Linked DNA regions of Hahella sp. HNIBRBA332. The protein of the gene in region 2 binds, or shares a complex with, the protein of the main gene of each other region. Links are inferred from orthologs where the notes say so. Each region holds a gene or a part of one and is shown on either strand. Other genes may lie near its edges.

Evidence for each region.
Region 1: the proteins of accB (region 2) and accD are in contact, whole or in part, in a solved structure (PDB 8UXZ), measured with the Escherichia coli proteins. The link is inferred for Hahella sp. HNIBRBA332 from one-to-one orthologs.

Annotation. Positions count from the first base shown.
Region 1 is NZ_CP132203.1:1,293,948-1,297,055, forward strand. The notes cover bases 325-3,108. They hold accD (acetyl-CoA carboxylase, carboxyltransferase subunit beta), read left to right. Parts: upstream 325-1,142; coding sequence 1,143-2,075; downstream 2,076-3,108. Other genes in these bases: trpA (tryptophan synthase subunit alpha), read left to right, coding at 325-1,122; folC (bifunctional tetrahydrofolate synthase/dihydrofolate synthase), read left to right, coding at 2,121-3,108. Outside these bases: trpB (tryptophan synthase subunit beta), read left to right, coding at 1-306; more of trpA, read left to right, coding at 319-324.
Region 2 is NZ_CP132203.1:6,775,186-6,778,477, forward strand. The notes cover bases 253-3,220. They hold accB (acetyl-CoA carboxylase biotin carboxyl carrier protein), read right to left. Parts: upstream 1,981-3,220; coding sequence 1,525-1,980; downstream 253-1,524. Other genes in these bases: accC (acetyl-CoA carboxylase biotin carboxylase subunit), read right to left, coding at 253-1,433; aroQ (type II 3-dehydroquinate dehydratase), read right to left, coding at 1,997-2,440; O5O45_RS30155 (GGDEF domain-containing response regulator), read right to left, coding at 2,782-3,220. Also shown: prmA (50S ribosomal protein L11 methyltransferase), read right to left, coding at 1-78; more of accC, read right to left, coding at 93-252; more of O5O45_RS30155, read right to left, coding at 3,221-3,292. UniProt on the Escherichia coli protein: This protein is a component of the acetyl coenzyme A carboxylase complex; first, biotin carboxylase catalyzes the carboxylation of the carrier protein and then the transcarboxylase transfers the carboxyl group to form malonyl-CoA.

The DNA.
Region 1 (3,108 bases), 5.5 Mb from region 2 along the record:
ATCTCCGCTACACACTCTATTTCAGCGGGTCTCGACTATCCGGGCGTTGGTCCTGAGCACGCCTGGCTTAAAGACATCAAACGTGCGGATTATGTTTCGGCGACGGATGACGAGGCGCTGCGCGCATTTCACACCCTGACTCGGGTGGAAGGCATTATGCCGGCGCTGGAATCCAGTCATGCGGTGGCGTACGCCATGAAGCTGGCCAAGACCATGGATAAGGATCAGATCATCATCGTCAATCTGTCCGGACGCGGCGATAAAGACATCCATACGGTGGCCAAGCTTGACGGAATTGAATTTTAAAAAGGGTGTGACATGAGTCGAATTAAGCAATGCCTGGAGACGTTGAAGGCGAATAATAAAACAGCGCTGATTCCCTATGTGACCGCGGGCGACCCCGCACCGCAGCACACTGTAGATATCATGCATGCCTTGGTTGAATCGGGCGCTGACATTATTGAATTAGGCGTGCCGTTTTCCGATCCCATGGCGGACGGCCCTGTGATTCAGTTGGCCTGTGAGCGCGCGCTGGAACACGGAACTTCCCTGAAAATGGTATTGGGCATGGTGGAGGAGTTCCGCAAGACCAACACGGAGACGCCTGTTGTATTGATGGGGTATTTGAACCCGGTGGAGGCCATGGGCGTGCATCCATTTACCGATGCAGCCAAGGCGGCGGGCGTGGATGGCGTATTGATCGTGGATTTGCCGCCGGAAGAAGCGGATATGGCTGCGCCGCATCTGAAACGGGCGGGGCTGGATGTCATCTTTCTGATTGCGCCCACCACTACGGAGGATCGTATCGCCGCCGCTGCGAAGTTCGGCAGCGGATACCTGTACTATGTATCGTTGAAAGGGGTGACTGGCTCCAATGCCCTGGATATAGACGATGTGGAAAAACATGTCAGCGCCATCAAGTCTCTGACCGTTATGCCTGTCGGCGTGGGCTTCGGCATCAAAGACGCGGCCACGGCGAAAGCAGTGTCGGCAGTATCCGATGGTGTAATTGTCGGTAGCGCACTTGTGAATACAATAGCGACTAATGCTGAAAATCCTGAGCAGATGCGCGCCAAAGTGAAAGAGCTGCTTAGCTCCATGCGCGCCGCGATGGACGAATAAACAAGTGAGTAGGGTTAAATATGAGTAACTGGTTAGAAAAAATTATTCCGGGAATGGGAGGGGCTCAGTCCAAGCACAAGAGTAACGTTCCCGAAGGCTTGTGGAAAAAGTGCCCTAAGTGCAGCGCCGTACTCTATCGCCCTGAACTGGAAAAAAACCTGGATGTGTGCCCCAAATGTCAGCACCACATGCGCATATCCGCACGCAGACGCATCGATATTTTCCTGGACGGCGCCGACAGAGTGGAGATCGCCCCTGAGCTGGAGCCGGCGGATCGTCTGAAGTTCAAAGACACCAAGCGCTATAAAGACCGTCTGGTCAGCAATCAGAAAGCGACCGGTGAGAAAGACGCCCTGGTGGCCTTCAAGGGAACTGTCGCCGGCGTGCCGGTTGCGGCGGTGGCGTTTGAATTCAACTTTCTGGGCGGCTCCATGGGCGCGGTGGTGGGCGAGAAGTTCGTTCGCGCCGTAAATGTCTGTCTGGAAGAAAACCGCGCACTGATCTGCTTCTCCGCCAGTGGTGGGGCGCGTATGCAAGAGGCGCTGATCTCCCTGATGCAGATGGCGAAAACCGCCGCGGCGCTGGAAGTGATGAAGCAGCGTGGCCTCCCTTACATTTCTGTGATGACTGACCCCGTATTCGGCGGCGTATCCGCCAGTCTCGCTATGCTGGGCGACCTGAATGTGGCGGAGCCCAATGCGCTGATCGGCTTCGCAGGCCCTCGCGTTATTGAGCAGACCGTGCGCGAAAAGTTGCCCGAAGGCTTCCAGCGCAGTGAATTTTTGCTGGAGCATGGCGCGCTGGATATGATTCTTGCCCGCAATCAATTGCGTCGCAGACTGTCGATGCTCATCTCCAAAATGATGAAGCTGCCTGAGCCTGAATTTGAAAACGAAGAAGATCTCGAAGAAGAGGAAATGGAAATACCGGAACCGCCAGAAAACCTGGAATAAGCCGGTCTTAGCCTGATATCGGATCTCAAAGCGTAGATAAGGAATATGGAATCTCGAAGACTGTCTGACTGGCTTGACTATGTATCGCAACTGCATAGTCAGGTCATAGAAATGGGCCTGGATCGCGTTAATGACGTATTCCACCGACTTTGCCGTAACGCCAGGCTGGCGAAAACCGTTGTCACCCTTGCAGGAACAAACGGTAAAGGCTCTACGCTGGCGGCGGTGGAGGCGCTTGCTCTCGCCGCGGGTAAAACGGTGGGCGCTTACACGTCGCCTCATATTCTGCGTTTTAATGAGCGTGTGCGCATTAATGGCGTTGATGTCAGCGATGAGGCGCTTGAAGGGGCGTTCGCCGCTGTAGAATCGGCTCGCGGTCAAACGGCGCTGACCTATTTTGAGTTCACCACGTTGGTGGGGTTCTATTTGTTTCAACAGGCCAAACTGGACTTGGTTCTGCTGGAAGTCGGTCTGGGTGGACGCCTGGATGCGGTTAACATTGTCGATCCGGATCTGGCGGTGATTACCAGCGTGGATCTGGATCATCAGGAGTGGCTGGGTGATTCCCGTGAAGATATCGGCCGTGAAAAGGCGGGTATTCTGAGGCCGGGTATTCCTCTGGTCATCGCCGAAGAGGCTCCGCCGACCAGTGTGGTGGATGTGGCTGGGAAGCTGGGGTGCGCAACCTTCATCTGGCGTCAGGATTATACGCTTGAGCGTGCTGGCGAAGCGTCGCAAGCCCTGCAGTGGCGAGGTCGCCGCAAGCATGCGGACATCGTCATTGACGGCCTGAGTGATAACGGTCTGCCTATGGCCAATATGGCGGCGGCCATGCAGGCCGCCATGCTGCTGGACTTTCCGTTGTCCGAATCTCAAATCGCCGCTGCGATCGCCGGCCTCAAGGTTCAGGGGCGCTTCCAGTTATTGCGCCGTGACCCGGAAGTATATGCTGATGTGGGGCATAACCCCCATGCCGCACGCTATCTCAAGCAATGGCTGTGCGGATTGCCGGTTAAAAAGCCGCAGGTGGCGG
Region 2 (3,292 bases):
GCCAAGGCCCTCGAAAATCTGCTCCAGAGCGGCCGCCCCGGCTTCATCAGTTAAGACTTTTACTTGTAACCAGGACACCTGTGTTCCTCAAATCAAGCTTTTAACAGCTTTTCCAGATAGTGAATGGTGTACTCCATACGGCGTACGCCTGCGTCGGTCACTAACCGGCGATGCAGAGGAATATTGGTTTTGATGCCTTCCACCAGCATTTCGTCCAGAGCATTGTTCATGCGATCCAGTGCGTTGTTGCGGTTGGAGCCCCAGCAAATCACCTTGCCGATCAGTGAGTCATAATAAGGGGGAACCTTATATCCGCTATATAAATGGGAGTCAACACGCACGCCGTTGCCGCCTGGCGCATGGTAATGCGTCACGGTTCCGGGGCTGGGAGTGAAGGTGCGTGGATCTTCCGCGTTGATGCGGCACTCAATGGCGTGACCGCGGAACTGGATGTCTTCCTGCTTGATGGACAGAGGCATGCCGGAGGCGATGCGCAACTGCTCTTTGACGATATCGACGCCAGTGATCATCTCTGATACGGGGTGCTCAACCTGAACGCGCGTATTCATCTCAATGAAGTAAAAACGTCCGTCCTGGTACAGGAACTCGAACGTTCCGGCGCCACGGTAGCCGATATCCAGACAGGCCTGCACACAGGCGTTCAGTGTGGCGGCGCGGGCTTCAGGATCGACGTCCGGAGCCGGGGCTTCCTCCAGTACTTTCTGGTGGCGGCGCTGCAGAGAGCAGTCGCGGTCGCCCAGGTGGATAACGTTGCCTTGTCCGTCAGCCAGCACCTGTACTTCAATGTGGCGGGGACGGTCGAGAAACTTCTCCAAATAGACAGTGGGGTCGCCAAAAGCGGCCTTGGCTTCGCTTTGCGTCAGCTGGATAGCGTTCAGCAACGCCGCTTCGCTATTGACCACTTGCATGCCGCGTCCACCGCCGCCGGAAGCGGCTTTGATGATGACTGGGTAGCCAATTTTACGAGCGACTTCCAGCGTGCGTTCTTTGTCTTCAGTGATGGAGCCGTCGGAGCCTGGCACTGTCGGCACGCCCGCTTTGCGCATGGCCTGGATGGCGGAAACTTTGTTGCCCATCAGGCGAATGGTGTCCGGCTTGGGACCGATAAAGACGAAGCCGCTTTTCTCCACCTGCTCGGCGAAATCGGCGTTTTCCGCCAGAAAGCCGTAGCCTGGGTGAATGCCAACGCTGTCAGTGACTTCCGCAGCGCTGATAATAGCGGGAATATTCAGGTAGCTGTCCGTGGGGCTGTTCGGGCCGATGCAGACGGATTCGTCCGCCAGTCGTACATGCATCAGGTCGCGATCCACGCTTGAGTGCACCGCTACGGTATTAATGCCCAACTCTTTACAGGCGCGCAGGATGCGTAACGCAATTTCGCCTCGATTGGCGATAAGCACTTTTTCCAACATGGTAGGAGTACCCTAAAAAAACATTGCCGTCCGGCTTGCGCCGGAATGATCAGGATGTCCCGCTGGGCGGGAAGAGCCCGGATAGGGGCTCTTAAACAATCGAGAACAGCGGCTGGTCGAACTCCACCGGTTGTCCGTTTTCCACCAGAATGGCTTCAATCGTGCCGGACTTGTCCGCTTCAATCTGGTTCATCATCTTCATTGCTTCGACGATGCACAGTACGTCGCCTGCTTTGACGGTTTGTCCAACTTCAGCGAACACTGGCGCGGAGGGCGATGGGGCGCGGTAGAAGGTGCCAACCATAGGCGACTTGACCAGATGACCATTATATTGAGGGCCGGCGTCGACTTCCGCCGCAGGAGCCGCAGCGGCGACAGGTGCGGCGGCCGGACGGGCTTCCACTGTCGCAGAAGAAACGTATACAGGCTCGGCGCCAGCCAAACGGCGGCTGATGCGTACGGAATCATCGCCTTCTTTAATTTCGATTTCGGCGATGTCTGACTCTTCAATCAGTTCAATTAGCTTTTTTACTTTTCTGATATCCATCATAGGCTCTCGTAATTTATTTTCCGGTAATCTTTGAAAAGGCGGCCTGTAAAGCGAGTTCGTAACTCTGGCTGCCGAATCCGCATATCACACCGACGGCGACATCGGAGAAATAGGAGTGGTGGCGGAACGCCTCACGGGCGTGCACATTGGACAAGTGCGTCTCAATAAAAGGGATGCCTACGCCGAGAAGGGCGTCACGTAGCGCCACGCTGGTATGGGTAAAGGCCGCTGGATTGATAATGATGAAATCCACGCCTTCTTTCTTGGCTTCATGGATGCGATCAATCAATTCGTATTCTGCATTGCTTTGCAGCGTCAGCAGATGGTGGCCTGCCTGCCTGGCGATTTCCGTCAGGCGGAAATTAATATCGTCCAAGGTTTCTGCGCCATAAATTTCCGGTTCGCGCGTTCCCAATAAGTTCAAATTAGGGCCGTGCAACACTAGAATGCTTGCCATGGCGTCTTGTCCTTATATGTCGGATATTTAAGGTGTAATAAAAGCAAGATTTCGGAAGTTTGACTCTTTTGTCTACTATATTCAAGCAGATTGCCGCACTTTGCGGTCATACTTTGGTAGTAGCGCAGCGTCTGCGAAAATGGATGCGTTTTTCCCAGAAAAAACAGGGCGTTCGCGTACTTGGCGGGAACTATTATGTCGCCGTCATGATGGCGGCGACAGTGGCAATTTAACCCAGTCCTGTGAACTATTTTTGATACTTCGGTTTAAAACACAATAAGCGCATTGTTGTAGGCGGTTTCCACGATAGCTGGAAACCGGTGAGTTCAGAGCCTTTGAGCTTATCTGAACACTTTCACGCAGTTCCGGCCGGCGTGTTTGGCTTCATAAAGCGCTTTATCCGCCTTCTGCGCCAGCACCTGCTGAGTGTTGCCAGCCTGATAAGCGGCGATACCGCAGCTGAACGTCACTTTGAACGTGTCGCTCTCGGTGGGGTGCATGAGCTCTCCGAAACGTTCACGAATGTCGTTCATCATATTTTTTGCGTCGCACTCGTCTGTATTGGGGAGCACGACGGCGAACTCTTCTCCGCCGTAACGGCCAATATGGTCGGTCTTTCGCAGTCGCTGTTTAAGGAATAGCGACATACTCTTTAACACTCTGTCGCCAACGGGGTGGCCATGAGTGTCGTTAATGCGTTTGAAGTAGTCGATGTCCATCATGGCGAAGCTGAGCGGTTCGCGGGTCTGATTGGCCTTGTTGATCTCCATGCTGAGCAGATTCAGCGTATGGGTGTGATTGTAGAGTCCAGTCAGGCTGTCGCGGATCATCATGGCGTGCAATGTGCGCGCT